3 regions of the Arthrobacter sp. TJ-236 genome follow, and region 1 is predicted to be linked to each of the others. Evidence: predicted binding sites of a transcription regulator. Region 1 holds the regulator's gene; each other region holds the start of a gene.
What was found. Region 1 encodes LexA, which represses DNA repair genes until DNA is damaged. Its sites were predicted from a motif close to TCGAACANNTGTTCGA; they were not measured.

Region 1 (4,707 bases):
TCCGTTCCACGCTCGAGGAAGTGGCGGACGCGGATCTGATCCTGCACGTCGTCGACGCGTCCCACCCGGACCCCGAAGGGCAGATCGCGGCCGTCCGCGCCGTGCTGACGGAGGTCGACGCCCGCAAGGTGCCGGAGATCATCGTGCTCAACAAGGCCGATGCAGCCGATCCGTTCGTCATCGAGCGCCTGCGGCAGCGTGAGCCGCGCTCCGTCGTCGTCTCCGCCCGCACGGGCGAGGGCCTGACCGAGTTGCGCCAACTGGTCAGCACCAGCATCCCGCGACCCGGGGTGAAGATGGACCTGATGATCCCCTACGAGCACGGGGAGATCGTCAGCCGCCTGCACGAGGAGGACGCCGAGATCCTCGGCATGGAGCACGTGGACGAGGGAACGCGCCTCGACGTGATGGTGCGTGAGGGTCTGGCAGCCGAACTGGAGCCGTACCTGCGGCATGAGTGAGTCCACGCGGTCCGGCGCCGTGATCGCGGCGCCGGACACCGCGGCCGGCGGGGTGCCCTCCCCCCACGCCCGCCGATCCCTCGAACTGCTCGACGCCGCCGTCGGTGCGATGGGCGGTGAGATGCGCGCGGGACAGCACGAGATGGTGCGACAGGTCAGTGAGGCGATCGACTCGGGGGATCACCTCCTCGTCCAGGCCGGCACGGGAACCGGTAAGTCCCTCGCCTACCTCGTGCCGCTGATAGCGCAGGCCATGGAGAGCGACCGCCCGTCGGTCGTCTCCACGGCGACCCTCGCCCTGCAGGCGCAGATCGTGGGACGGGATCTCCCGCGGCTGCTCGACGCCGTCCGCCCGGCGCTCTCCCGCCCGGTCGACGTCGCGCTCCTCAAGGGGCGCTCCAACTACGTCTGCCTCCACAAGACCGGCGGCGGCTTCCCGGAGGAGGACGCCCCGGGAACGCTGTTCAGCCTCGGGGAGGACGCCGCACAGCATCCGTCCCCGCCGCTGGGCGGCGGTGCTCCCGCCTCGGCCCTCGGCCAGGAGGTGGTGCGGTTGCGTGAGTGGGCCGAGGAGACGACGACGGGCGACCGCGACGACCTCGTGCCCGGCGTGAGCGACCGCGCGTGGCGACAGGTGTCGGTGTCCAGCATGGAATGCCTCGGTGCGGCGCGCTGCCCTGTGGCGCAGGAGTGCTTCAGCGAGAAGGCGCGCGCGGCGGCGGCGGACGCCGACATCATCATCACCAACCACGCGATGCTCGCGATCAGTGCCTTCGAGGGGCTCGCCGTACTTCCGGAGTACGACGTCGTGGTCATCGACGAGGCCCACGAGCTGCACGACCGCGTCACCGGTGCCGTGTCCGGTCAGCTCTCGGCGTCGATGGTCTCCGCCGCCGCTGCAGCGCTGCGGCGGCACGCGTCCATCAGCACGGGCGCTCTCGACACGGCCGGCGACGCCTTCGAGGCGGCCTCGGAACGCCTGCCGTCGGGGCTCCTGCCGGGCGGACTGCCCGAGGAACTCGCGCAGTCCCTGGAGCAGGTGCGGGACGCCTCCCGCGCCGCCCTGTCGGACACGAAGACCGAGGGGAAGTCGGAGGCCGACGCCGACGGCGGGCGGCAGGTGGCGCGCGCCCGGGTGACGCTCGTCTTCGAACTCGCCGAGCGGATCCTCGCCGCGGCCGACCTGAACGAGGTGGTGTGGGCTTCCCGCCCCAGCACGTTCACTCCGGGCTCCGGGTACTCCCAGCCGGACGAGACCTCACCGGCCACCCTCAACGTCGCCCCGCTCTCGGTGGCGGGTCGCCTGCGCGAGGGTCTGTTCGAGGACCACACGGTGATCCTCACCTCCGCCACGCTGGCCATCGGTTCCGAGTTCGGTCCTGTCGCGGGATCGCTCGGGCTCAGTGGCCCGGGTGCCCCGGCCTGGACCGGGGTCGACGTCGGCAGCCCGTTCGACTACCCCAAGCAGGGTGTGCTCTACGTGGCACAGGACCTGCCGAAGCCGGAGCGGGGGGTGTCCGACGCCCAGCTCGCGGAGATCCTCACGCTCATCACGGCGAGCCGTGGGGGAGCGCTCGGCCTCTTCTCCTCGAAACGGGCCGCCGAGGAGGCTGCGGAGACACTCCGGCCCGAGGTGGACTTCGAGATCCTGTGCCAGGGCGAATCCTCGCTCAACGCCCTCGTGACACAGTTCGCCGACGAGCCGGACACCTGCCTGTTCGGGACGATGTCCCTCTGGCAGGGGGTGGACGTCCCCGGGTCGTCCTGCAGGCTGGTGATCATAGACCGCATCCCGTTCCCGAGGCCGGACGATCCGCTCATGACGGCGCGCACGCGAGCCGTTGCGCGGAACGGGGGCAACGGGTTCATGAGTGTCTCGGCGACGCATGCCGCGGTGCGGCTCGCGCAGGGCGCGGGTCGTCTGATCCGCGCGGCGGAGGACCGCGGCGTGGTCGCGGTGCTCGACAGCCGCCTCGCGACCGCGCGGTACGGCGGGTTCCTCCGCGCTGCGCTGCCGCCCTTCTGGGCGACCACCGACCGGGCGACCGTGACCGGCATCCTCGAGCGGCTCTCCGCACGCTGACCCGGCCTGACGGGCGGTGACGACCGCCGTCGACGGCGCTGACACGGCCGGTCAGGGCCTGACGGCGTCAGAGCGCTCGCATCACCGAGACGACCTTGCCCATGATGCTGGCGTGGTCGCCGAGGATCGGTTCGTACCTCGTGTTCTGGGGGAGCAGCCAGGTGTGCCCGTCACGCTGGCGGAAGGTCTTGACGGTGGCCTCGTCGTCGAGCAGCGCCGCGACGATGTCCCCGTTCTGGGCGCTCTGCTGCTTCCGCACCACCACCCAGTCGCCGTCGCAGATGGCTGCGTCGACCATGGAGTCACCGGAGACCTTGAGCATGAACAGCTCCCCGTGCCCGACGATCTGGCGAGGGAGGGGCATCACGTCCTCGATCACCTGGTCCGCGAGGATCGGCCCACCAGCCGCGATGCGTCCTACGAGGGGTACCAGTGCGGTGTCCACCGCGATCTGCTGATCCGCGCTCGACGCCGCCCCGCCGTCCGACGGGTCCGATGACGCGCCGTCGGTCGTCAGCGTGAGCGGGAGGAGGACCTCCATGGCCCGCGGACGCTTGGGATCCCGCCGGAGGTAGCCGAGGCGCTCCAGCTGGGACAGCTGATGGGTCACGCTCGAGAGACTCGCGAGACCGACGGTGTCGCCGATCTCACGCATCGACGGCGGGTAGCCCTTGTCCGAGATGGACCGCTGGATGGTCTCCAGGATCGTCAGTTGCCGCGGCGTCAGGCCCTTGGACACCGACCGCCCGCGGGGACGACCACGACCGGCCGGCCCGGGAACCGCGCGCGGACTGCTCGCTGTGTTCGATTCCTGCCGGTCTGCCGGTGCTGCTTCCGCCACGCGCATGCCCTTCGTCCAGATCTGGGTTCCCCCGCCGGACCGTCCGGACCGCGGGAGCGATTCTGTCGGTGGCGGGTGATTGTCTGGACCTAGATCGGAAGCCCGGGTCCCCGAGGGGACAAGGAATAACGGTCGTCGGTCCTTCACGCCACGCTAGGCGAGTCGATGCTTGTTTTCAAACATATGTTCGAGCGAGTCTCGACACGCATCGTTCCTCAGTGCTAGAAAGGACTCAGGAGTATTAGTACGCATGTTCGATTCGGGATCAGATCCCGGACGGACCGTTCGAAGGGAAGAGGCAGGTCATGACCGAAGCACTGGTTCTGCAGGGCAGCTCCACGGCGTCCATCGTCGATCGTGGCGTCATCGTGCCCACCGTCGCCCGTCCCCGGACGTCGGCCGGCGCCGAGCGCGTCCACACGCCCGCCGCCGTACCCGATCGCATCACCTTGACCCGCCGCGGGCGTCTCCTCCTCGTCGGGCTGCCGATCACCCTGATCGTCGCGATGCTCATCCTGCTCGGGGCGTTCCTGACGTCCCAGGCCCAGGCAGGGGACGGGCCGTCGCAGGCAGCGCCGACCATCGACGTGACCATCGCGGCGGGGGAGACACTCTGGGGCCTCGCCTCGTCCTATGCGCCTGATCGCGATACGCGGGATGTCGTCGCCGAGATCGTCGAGCTCAACAACCTGCGGACCTCCGTGGTGCAAGCCGGACAGAGCATCTCGGTACCCGTCCAGGGCTAAACTCGGCAGGTGCCTTCCTCTGCCGACGCCCTTGCGAGCCTGCCCCTCCGCGACGACCTCGTAGGGCAGCACCCTTACGGTGCGCCCCAGCTCGACGTCCCCATCCTCCTGAACGTCAACGAGAACACGCACCGTGTCCCCGCCGACGTCCACCAGGCCATCGTGGCCGCCGTGTCGGACGCCACCGGCGGGTTGAACCGGTACCCGGACCGCGAGTTCTCGGAACTTCGCGCGAACCTCGCCGCGTACCTGGGTCACGGGTTGACGCCCGACCAGCTCTGGGCGGCCAACGGCTCGAACGAAGTGCTCCAGCAGATACTGCAGGCCTTCGGCGGTCCCGGACGCACGGCCATCGGCTTCCCGCCCACCTACTCCATGTATCCGCTGCTCGCCAGCGGCACGGGGACGCGCTACGTGACCGCGGAGCGCGGAGCGGCCTTCGCGATGGACCCCGAGTCCACGGCGCGGGCGGTCACGGAGTCGGGCGCGAACGTGGTGTTCCTCTGCTCACCCAACAACCCCACGGGGACGGCCCTTGGTCTCGACGTGATCGAGGCGGCCTATGCAGCGGGTGAG
Region 2 (4,707 bases), on a different contig from region 1:
GTGCGTGTGTGCGGTGTCGTCTGTGCTCCGGTGCTCCGGTGCTCCGAGTCAGCCGTCGGGTCAGTCGTAGCCGGCCTCGACCCACCATGCATGGTCCTCGAGCAGGAGCAGCCAGGCGGAGCCCGACCGGTCCACCACCTGGAAGCGGTTGAGGACACGGCCCTTCGGGTCCCACCAGCGTTCGTTGATGGGCCAGGGTCCGGTCCAGGAGTGCACGGTCCGGCGGTCGTCGTCGGGCCCCGCACTGAAGAACGCAGGGTCGGCGCTGAGGACGCCGCGGGGGTCCACGTCCACAGGGTTGCCGCGGGAATCCACGACGACGGCGGGCACGGGATGCGCGAACACCGTGGCGGGTGCCGGTCCGGGCACCCGCCCGGGCCAGGGCTGCTCCCGGTTCCTGACCGAGGCCTTCCCGGACTGCTGCGGGTCCGACGGCGTGTCCCCCCACGGGATGAACACCCGGCGGTCAGCGAGCAACCGCCCGCCGGCGATGATCGCGGTGAGCACGGCGCCGTGCCCGAGCATGCTCTGCACGCGGGCGAGCCCGTGGTGGATTCCCTCGTCCGGTCCCGTGCCCCACAGGCCGTCGGCGTGGTCGGCGAGGTCCTCGACGATGTCCGGGACCACGTGGACACGGCTGATGCCGGAGGTCAGGCCGTGATCGGACGCGTTGGTGCCCTGGAGCTGCCAGCGCACGCGGTCCACGACGTCGTCGGCGTCGAACCAGCGCGGATGCTGCCAGCGGCGCTCGGAGACCTCCCCCGATTCCGTGTGCAGCGAGACGTGCAGGGCGCTGCACACCAGCCCCGCGTCACGGAGCGCCCCCACGAACTCCTCGGCCTTCGTGCGGAACGCGAAGGCGAGCTGGTCGATACGGGCGAGCGGGGGCTCGAAATCGGCCTGGGTGTCCAGGTCCGGTGGCGGTTTCCGCGCCACGACGTTCCGGTGGTCGAGGCCGCTCGCCTGGCGGTGCGCGATCGCCCCCTCGATCCCGAAGCGGTTCCGGACGTCCGAGGCCTTGAGCGCCGCGAAGTCGCCGAGGGAACGGATACCCAGGCGCTTCAGCAGGACGGCGAGTTTCGGTACCTCGAGGATCTCCAGGGGGTAGCTGCTGAGGAACAGGGGCGAGCGTCCGGGCGGGATGACGACGAGGCGCTCGGTGTCCAGCTCCTCCACCTGGTCCGTGGCCTTGGCGGCCTGCTCGGCGGCGAACGGACCGTCCGCGATGCCGATCCGCACGTCCGTGAGCCCCATGGCCTCGAGTGTCGCGAAGACCACGTCCGCCGCCTTGTCCTCGCCGCCGTAGTAGCGCGAGGGCCCCTTGACCCTGATGGCGCACAGTCCGGGCCGGATCACCTGGACGCCGGGCATGATGGTCTCCACCGCGGCGGTCACCGGTTCGAAGGTGCGGTCGTCCAGGGAGGGATCGTAGGGCAGGCACACCAGTCCGGTGCTGCGTGCCTGTGCTTCGCGGATACGCAGACCCCTCTTCACGCCGTCCTGGCGAGCGGCGGGAGAGCAGGCGAAGACCTCACCCCGCTCCACGAGCGCGAGTGCAGCGTCGGTGGGCAGGGCGTGCTCGCGGAGCGCTGCGGTGATGGGCCAGTCGGGGCACCAGAGCATCATGATCCGGGTGGCCGTGGGTGCGGCAGGCGTCAGGGACGGAACCGACGGGGACGCGGTCACGAGGACTTCACCAGTAGCGGCTCGAACAGGCCGGGTGCGGCGTCACCCATGGGAAGGCCGGCGGGAAGGCCTGCGGGGACCCCGGCGGGGACCCCTGCGGGGATTCCGACGGGCGTACCCGCCGGGTGCGACGCCGCCGGTTCCACCGCGGCCACGCCCTGCAGATCCGTGAGCCCCACGTAGGCGTGACGGAGCCTGCCCGAGGGTTGGGTCGCGGTGATCTTCATCCGGCGTCCCCGCAGGTGTCCGGTGCCTGCGCCGAGGCCCTCCCAGGCGCTCTCGGCGACGCCGAGCGTCGAGTCGCTCTGCTTCCAGGCACCCAGCGTGATCAGCGCTGCTCCCCGTTGGCGGAGCCTGGCCTTGAGCCGGGCCCATTCCGTGGGGGCGAGGTGTTCCGGGGCGCGGGTGAGGACGATCGAGACGACGTCCACGAGTGCTGCGGTGACCGTGAGCCACTGGCTTCCGGGATCGGGGATCAGGATGAGGCGTTCGAGATTGATGCCGAACCCCTGTGCTGCCTCCACGCTGAAGTCCGGGATGCCGATGACGCTGCACCAGGAGCCCGTGGACGACGGGCCCGCGAGCAGGGCCATGGCGAGGGTGGTGGAGTTGCGGACGGCGTAGGAGCCACCCGATTGCAGTCCGCCGCCGGGCAGGATCCGCGCCAGGGCCGGAACAGTGGGCAGTCTCCGTGAATCGAGGGTGGGAGCCTGCATGCTGTTGATGCGGGACTGGAGATCCTGTGCGACATCCCCGCGGCCACGGGTCGCGGAGGTGCCGGGGGCGTCGGGACGTGGCGCTTCAGCGTCGGGGTACGGCTCATCCCACTCGAGGGCATGGCCGGCAGCTGAGGGCGTCACCCACCAATATTCGAATACGTGTTCGATTAAGTCAATCGGCGCGCCTTCGCAGGAATTCGGCACTTCCATGGTAGGCGTGCGCCCGGATCACGAACGCGCACAGGGCTTTCTCAGAGCCTGCGCGGCGTGAGGCGACGGGCCATGACGTCCTCCGGAGACACGGCACACAGGACACAGGACACGAGACACGCCGGGCACGGGGACGTGCCGACATACAGGGGCACAGGGATGTCGCCGATACGGACACACGGAGACCCGCCGACACACAGGAACGCTGGAGGCACGCTCAGGGACGCACGCCCAGGAGCCGCTCACGGGGGCACGAGGACGGCGCCGTCGTGCCCCGGCGCGTCTTTCCACACCGAGTCAGGGTCGACGGAAGAGGACCGGCTTTGTTCGCCGGCGCCGGACCAAGCCTCAGGGCCATGCCGCTGGGTCGAGCCGCCGGACGACTTGCCGGACGACCCGACGACCACTATCCGATGATTACTCGGTGTCGGCGGTGGTGCTCGCTGCGCGCTCCTTGACCCGTGCGGCCTCCGCGCGGACGGCGGCCTGCGTGGACCGCTCCGCGACCAGCCAGGCCGGCGGGTCCTGCAGCAGTGCCGTGATCTGCTCGCTCGTGAGGGGATCGGTGACCCCTCCGCGGGCGAGACCGCCGATGGAGATCCCCAGCTTCTGCGCGACGACGGGGCGGGGATGCGGGCCGGTGCGGCGCAGTTCGGCGAGCCACTCGGGCGGGGTCTGCTGGAGTTCGTTGAACTCGGCGCGCGTCAACTCCGTCTCCTGGAACTCCTGCGGAGCAGCGGGCAGGTAGATCCCCAGTTTCTTGGCCGCGGTGGCGGGCTTCAGCGTTTGCGGCGTCTTCGAGGGAGTCATCCTCCCAGCTTAACGGGCGGACCCGGCCCATCCACCCGCCGCAGGGCCCGGAGGCTACTGTGATGAGGTGCACGCCGACCAGTCCCGATCCCTGTCCGTCGGCTTCGTGCCGGGCGTGACTCCCGGGAAGTGGGTGGCGCGCTGGCGTGAGCGCCATCCTGACGTGCCGCTGGAACTCCACCAGCACGACGACGATCCCCTCGCCGCCCTGAGGGCCGGATCCGACGACGTCGCCTTCGTCCGGCTTCCCGTGGACCGGGCCGGCTTCCATCTGATCCCGCTCTACGAGGAGCAACCCGTGGTGGTCATGTCGCGGGAGAACGAGCTCTCGCTGTACGACGACGTCCCGGCCGAGGAGCTCGACGGCGAGACGCTGCTCGACGTCGTCGCATGCGGGGGTGCGCGGCTGGCCGTCGAGGTGGCGGCGTCGGGTGCCGGCGTCGTCGTCCTGCCCATGTCGCTGGCCCGCCTGTACGCGCGGAAGGACGCCGTGCACCGTCCGGTTCCCGGTGTCGCGACGACCACCATCGGTATCGCGTGGCGTGTGGAGGACGAGTCCGACGACGTCGAGGAGTTCATCGGAATCGTCCGGGGGCGCACGGCGCAGAGCTCCCGGCAGCCCTCCCAGCGTGAGGCGCCGAAACGGTCCGCGGCGCAGAAGGCCGCGGCGAAGAAGGCGACGGCCAAGGGTGCGAGCGGGTCCGCGAATCCGAGGGCGGGCCGTCCGAACACCCCCGGGACGAAGCAGGGTGGGCCTGCAAGGTCCCGGGGGAAGCGTCGCTAGCCCACGGAGGCGAGGGCGAAGACCCCGGCGGCGATGACGAAGCCCATCAGGCCGATGGTCGTCTCCATGACGGTCCAGGTCTTCAGCGTCGTCTTGACGTCCATGTTGAGGAACCGGCCCACGAGCCAGAACCCGGAGTCGTTGACGTGACTCGCCACCACCGAACCACCGGCGACGGCGACGACGAGCGCTGCGAGCTGCAGGGCGTTGTAGTCGCCCGCCGCGATGGCGGGTGAGATCAGGCCGGCCGCGGTGGTCAGCGCCACGGTGGCGGAGCCCTGTGCGATGCGGAGGATCGCGGCGATGAGGAACCCGGCGAGGATGATCGGGATGCCGAGATCGCCCAGGACGTTCGCGAGGGCGTCACCGATGCCGCTGGTCCGGAGCACTCCACCGAACATGCCGCCGGCGCCCGTGATGAGGATGACGGAGCAGACCGGGCCGAGGGCGGATTCGAGCGTGCTCTCGAGGACGGTCTTGTCGATGCCACGACGGCGC
Region 3 (4,707 bases), on a different contig from region 1:
GGCGAAAGTCACCCGTGCTCAGCGCAGCGGATCCGGCAACAACGGCGCCGGTGGAGGCAACGCTCAGGGCGGGGGAGGGTTCCAGGGAGGTGCGCAGCCGGGCAACCAGGGCCAGCGGGTTCAGCAGCAGCCCGCGGATGACCCGTGGGGAGCCCCCGCAGCAGCAGGTGCCGGCGGTACCGGTGGTGCCGGTGGGTGGGGCAACGGCCCTGACAGCGAACCGCCGTTCTGATCAACACGTAGGGTGGCCGGCAACCGTCGGCCACCTCCTGATCATCGACCCTCACTCACCAGCAGACCTGCACCCACGAAGACCGCCTCTGGAAGGATCACACCATGACCGAAGACTTTGACGAGTTCAGACTGGCGGAAGACGAGCCACCGACCCCCGTGATCGTGTCGTCGGCTAACGCGATCTACGAGGAGCTGCGCATGATCTGCCACCACAGCTTGCCCGGACATTCCATCCCGGCCCCGGTCGCCTACAAGGTGCTGGGGAGCCTCAAGGGTGTCGAGTGGCTGCTCTCGCAGGCCCTCGGCCAGCTCGCCGCTGGCCTCGGGAAGTCCCTGGACACCCACGACGTCTACGAGTGGCAGGGCCGTGACCCGGTGCAGTCAGTCGCCACAGCAACCGATCACCTGACCTCCGCGGCCGCTCTCGCCAGACAACTCGGTGATAATCTCGCGCAGGCACAGAACGCCATCGCAGGCCAGGGCTACCGGGACTGAGGCATCGTGAGCGACAGAACGATCCTTGACGAGCGGCCGCAGCCGTTGCGGTTCCTGACCCTGCAGCAGGCGGGCGAGGAGCTGAACGTGCAACGCACAACGGTGATGGGGCTCATCAAGACCGGTGAGCTACCGGCCATTCAGGTCGGTGGCCGTGGGCAGTGGCGCATCGAACGGACCAAGCTCGAGGAGTACATCGCCACCGCCTACGACCGAGCCCGGGCAGAGCTAGCTCGAGGGGAACAGGTTGAGGGACAGATCAGGGAAGAGGCTGGGGGAGGGGATCCAGAGTGAGCAAGAACAAGCCTGCGTCGTTCACCCCGTACTTCAGCCAGACCGACGCGGACCAGGTCCGCGCAGCGTTCCTCGCCGCAGGCAATGCCGAGGGGTACCGGTCTGTGACAGACTTGATCGAAGCAGCTGTGATGCGTGAGGTGAAGCGCCTGCAACGCAAGCACAACCAGGGCAGGAAGTGGGAACCGGTCGCACCGGGAGCCCTCCGCCCAGGCCGACGGACTCTCACCGAAGAGAAGAACCGGGCCCACTAGATTTCCTCGGTGTAGGGGAAAGCAAGAAAGCAGTACGGAGACGGAAGCTGGTGGTGCAGCTTCCGTCTCCTTCTTTTTGCCCCAAGGCCTCCACGCTGCAGTCGGCAACCATCCAAGCGAGCCGTCACGGGAACGTCGGCGGTTTTTGACGGGTAGTACGTCATCAGAATGTCGTCAGGTCTTCGTCAGGGTTCGGTGGGGTCGGCTGGCACTGGTGTAACGGCGCTGAGCCACACCCAGCCTTCCCGGTGGATCTTGATCATCGGTTCGAGGAACCGGATCTTGATCGCGGTCCGGGTATAGGCGGTGGCATGGGCCTGGACTCGTATTGCCTTCGAGGGGTAGCGAATCCAGGCGTACACCCGCCGCGGCTCGGCAAAGTCGATCGGCGCGCAGTTCTCGACGTCGAGCTCGGCCGCGGTGAGCATGATCAGCTCCTCGCGCATGACGAACTCCTCGATCCGGTCGTCCATCAGCCTGGCGTAGTGCTTGCCGTACCTTTTCGAGCCCATGAGCCGGCCACGTCCCGCCTACCGCCGCTCTAGAGCCCGTCGACGCCGGCCACGCGACGCAGCCGCCAGTCCTCCCACCGGGGATCGGCGCTCATGTCGAGCTCGAGCACCGGAGACGCCGGCCCGGTCTGCACCTGGAATCGCCAGAACCTCGTCGTCAGGACTCGCCCCTGATCGCGCTGGCCATTGGGAGGGGTGGTGGCTGGTTCCCACCAGCTGCTCGAGCTGGACCACGAGACCGGTTCGCCGATGACCTGCCACAGGCTGCCCCGCCACCGCAGCGCCAACGGCAACCCCGAGGGCAGGAACCGGACGTCCGCGACCTCATCGAGCACATGCCAGGCCGGCACACCGGGCCCTTGCGCGCCAATGCGGGCCGTCTCGGTGTGTGGTCTGTCGACTGGTTGCGTTGTCATCGTCCGTACCGTCCTCATCCTCTGCCGTCCCTCGTGCAGGCTTAAAAATAGAACACAGGTTCGATTATTTGGGAAGCTGGCTGCAACTTGGTGCGGCGGAGGAGCGATGCTTTGTTGCTACGAAGGCCCGCAGTGGCAGGTGGCGATGCCTGTCCTGGTGGCGAGGTCAGCCAGAACTAGGATGAAGCGTATGGCGACATACGATCGCGTGCTGACAGTATCTGCTGTGCAACGCGCAATGACCGATCTGCGTCGCGCGCGGATCCACTCCTTCTTCCTTGCGTATCTCGTTCTCCGGCGGCACGCGATCGAATCAGGAAGCCCGACAGGACTAGCTCCCCACTGGCAGCAGGAACTAGCCCCTTTCATCCGAGTAGAGGGTGCGCCGCGCAATAAGCCCTATTACCGACCCCTATCTCACCAGCAGGTCAGAGATACCAATTCCTACTGGCTGAACAGGAACCTCGCCGGCTCCTTCGCGCCGAGCTCCCTCCGAGGATCCATCGCAGACCTCGCAACAGACGGCCGAGGCCACTATGAACTTGATGACAACCACGAGCAGCAAGCCCTCGATGCACTGCTCCACGGGGAGCGGGTCAACGCCGCGTCGTTAGCCGCGTTCCTACTACGTGACTTCGGCTTCGATCTTCTTCTCTCAGATGTCGAGGACGCGCTGGTCATCGCCTTCCGCAGCGTGTTTCGATTCGACTTCGACGACGTAGGGCAGAAGGCCTTCGATCAGCTGTTTTTACCTGAAGAAGCTCCCCTGATAGAGCTGTTCGAGCCACTTGAGCCGCCACGCACGGAAGAGGGCGAAGGCATTGTCGCCTTCGGGGTGAACGCCGATCCCATGCCCGTCGAGACTTCTCGAAATCCAGTTCGTTCACTGTCCGTCACCGATTTAGGAATCGGCTATCAGCAGGGCCCCGTGACGTCGCACGCATCGAACAGTCCGGCAGCCGAACAACTGCCCGAGTCTCATCCCATGGTCACCTTGGTGCGCCGGCTCCTGGAGACCAGTGGAGGCGTGATCTTCACCGGGCCTCCTGGTACGGGAAAGTCCTATGCGGCCGCTCTCGTGGCTGAGAGCCTCGCAGCGGGGAAGCCGGAACGCATCCGCTACGTCCAGTTTCATGCCTCATACCAATACGAGGACTTCATCGAGGGATTCCGGCCGCAGGAGTCCGGTCAAGGCTTTGTCCTTCGCCCGGGACATCTCATAGAGATGAGCAGGCGCGCTCGAGCGAGTCCCGAGCACACTTTCGTTCTCGTCGTAGATGAACTGAGCCGCGCCGATGTGGGGCGAGTCTTCGGAGAAGCGCTGACTTACGTCGAGAAGAGCAAGCGGGACGTCTCGTTCACTCTCTCATCCGGGAGAGAGGCCTCCATTCCCAAAAATCTCGTACTGCTGTGCACGATGAACCCGATGGACAAGGGAGTGGATGAGGTTGACGCAGCGTTCGAGCGTCGCTTCGCCAAGATTGTCATGCAGCCTGATCCGGGTGCCCTAGCTGCAATGCTCGATGACAACGGTCTTCCCGAGAATCTTCGCAATCGCGTCGTCGCGTGGTTCCGCGATGTGAACAAGAGAGCTACCGATACGCCGATGGCGGCCCTCGGTCAGGCCTACTTCGCGCAGACTACAAACGTCAGCGATCTTCAGGACCTCTGGAATCATCAGCTGCAGTTCCATGTTGCTCGAGCGTTCCGCCACGACAGCGAGTCGCGTCAGAGTGTCGAACAGGGATGGCGTGCTGCCGTCGATCGTGAAGAGGAATCGGCCGAGCAGCAGACACCCTCGGGCGTTCCTGGCGAAGAAACTTCGTAGTGTGAATGTCGCCTGACGAACAGGTCGAGGGAGCGGACTCTTTCGCGGTCCTGAAGCTGCGTGAGTTCGAGTCCAGAACCGTGCCAGCGGGGTTGATCCTCAATGACGACAAGTCATTGAACGTGTATGAGGATGTGCTGCGTCGGGCCCTGGTCACCGTCACGATCAAGGCGGGTTCCTTCCGGTTGCAGGCTGGCCAGTACGTAGGAGTCGTGCCGATCAACAACCGATGTGTGGTTCACATTGAGCCTCGGACTCCGTTGACGAACCTCACCGCAATGGTCAGGGCCGCTGGCTATGACCCGGAACCTCTGGTCGCTATGCGCACGTATGGGGTGTCTGCAGAATCCCATCGTTGGATGAGGGATCTGCTGTCAGATGCACTCGTCGAGGCGGTCTTCGCAATCCGCGAGAACGGGATGCTACGAGCCTATGAGCGCAGGACCGATGAATCGTCCATGCCCCGCGGCCGCATCAATATTGGTGAGACGATCACAGCCCTGGCCGTCCGAGGGATCAACCACCGCGCCCGGTTCTCATGGTTCGAGCGGACCGTCGACACTCCGGAGAACCGGTGTCTCAAATCGGCGCTCCTCGAGCTCGCACGCGAGTACTCGAGCCCAATGCTTCGAGGAAAACCCGGATACCGGGAGCGAGTCCGCCGAATTAACACC

Region 2: a site for LexA is predicted at 2,557-2,572, ahead of imuA' (DnaE2-dependent mutagenesis accessory factor ImuA'). Genes of this name have one in related genera too.
Region 3: a site for LexA is predicted at 2,254-2,269, ahead of AC4D16_RS16455 (DUF6504 family protein). Genes of this name have one in related genera too.

The regions. Positions count from the first base shown of each region.
Region 1 is NZ_JBZCNI010000002.1:726,690-731,396, forward strand. Features, by position in the region: gene hflX (GTPase HflX) at 1-461, shown strand, start outside; gene AC4D16_RS11980 (ATP-dependent DNA helicase) at 454-2,544, shown strand; gene lexA (transcriptional repressor LexA) at 2,612-3,283, opposite strand; gene AC4D16_RS11990 (LysM peptidoglycan-binding domain-containing protein) at 3,691-4,131, shown strand; gene AC4D16_RS11995 (histidinol-phosphate transaminase) at 4,141-4,707, shown strand, end outside.
Region 2 is NZ_JBZCNI010000003.1:110,217-114,923, forward strand. Features, by position in the region: gene AC4D16_RS12715 (DNA polymerase Y family protein) at 61-1,686, opposite strand; gene imuA' (DnaE2-dependent mutagenesis accessory factor ImuA') at 1,683-2,546, opposite strand; gene AC4D16_RS12725 (DUF5997 family protein) at 3,033-3,425, opposite strand; gene AC4D16_RS12730 (LysR family substrate-binding domain-containing protein) at 3,493-4,209, shown strand; gene AC4D16_RS12735 (GntP family permease) at 4,206-4,707, opposite strand, start outside.
Region 3 is NZ_JBZCNI010000007.1:35,586-40,292, reverse strand. Features, by position in the region: gene AC4D16_RS16480 (single-stranded DNA-binding protein) at 1-232, shown strand, start outside; gene AC4D16_RS16475 (hypothetical protein) at 337-729, shown strand; gene AC4D16_RS16470 (helix-turn-helix domain-containing protein) at 736-1,023, shown strand; gene AC4D16_RS16465 (ParB family protein) at 1,020-1,277, shown strand; gene AC4D16_RS16460 (hypothetical protein) at 1,463-1,750, opposite strand; gene AC4D16_RS16455 (DUF6504 family protein) at 1,819-2,139, opposite strand; gene AC4D16_RS16450 (McrB family protein) at 2,396-4,033, shown strand; gene AC4D16_RS16445 (McrC family protein) at 4,039-4,707, shown strand, end outside.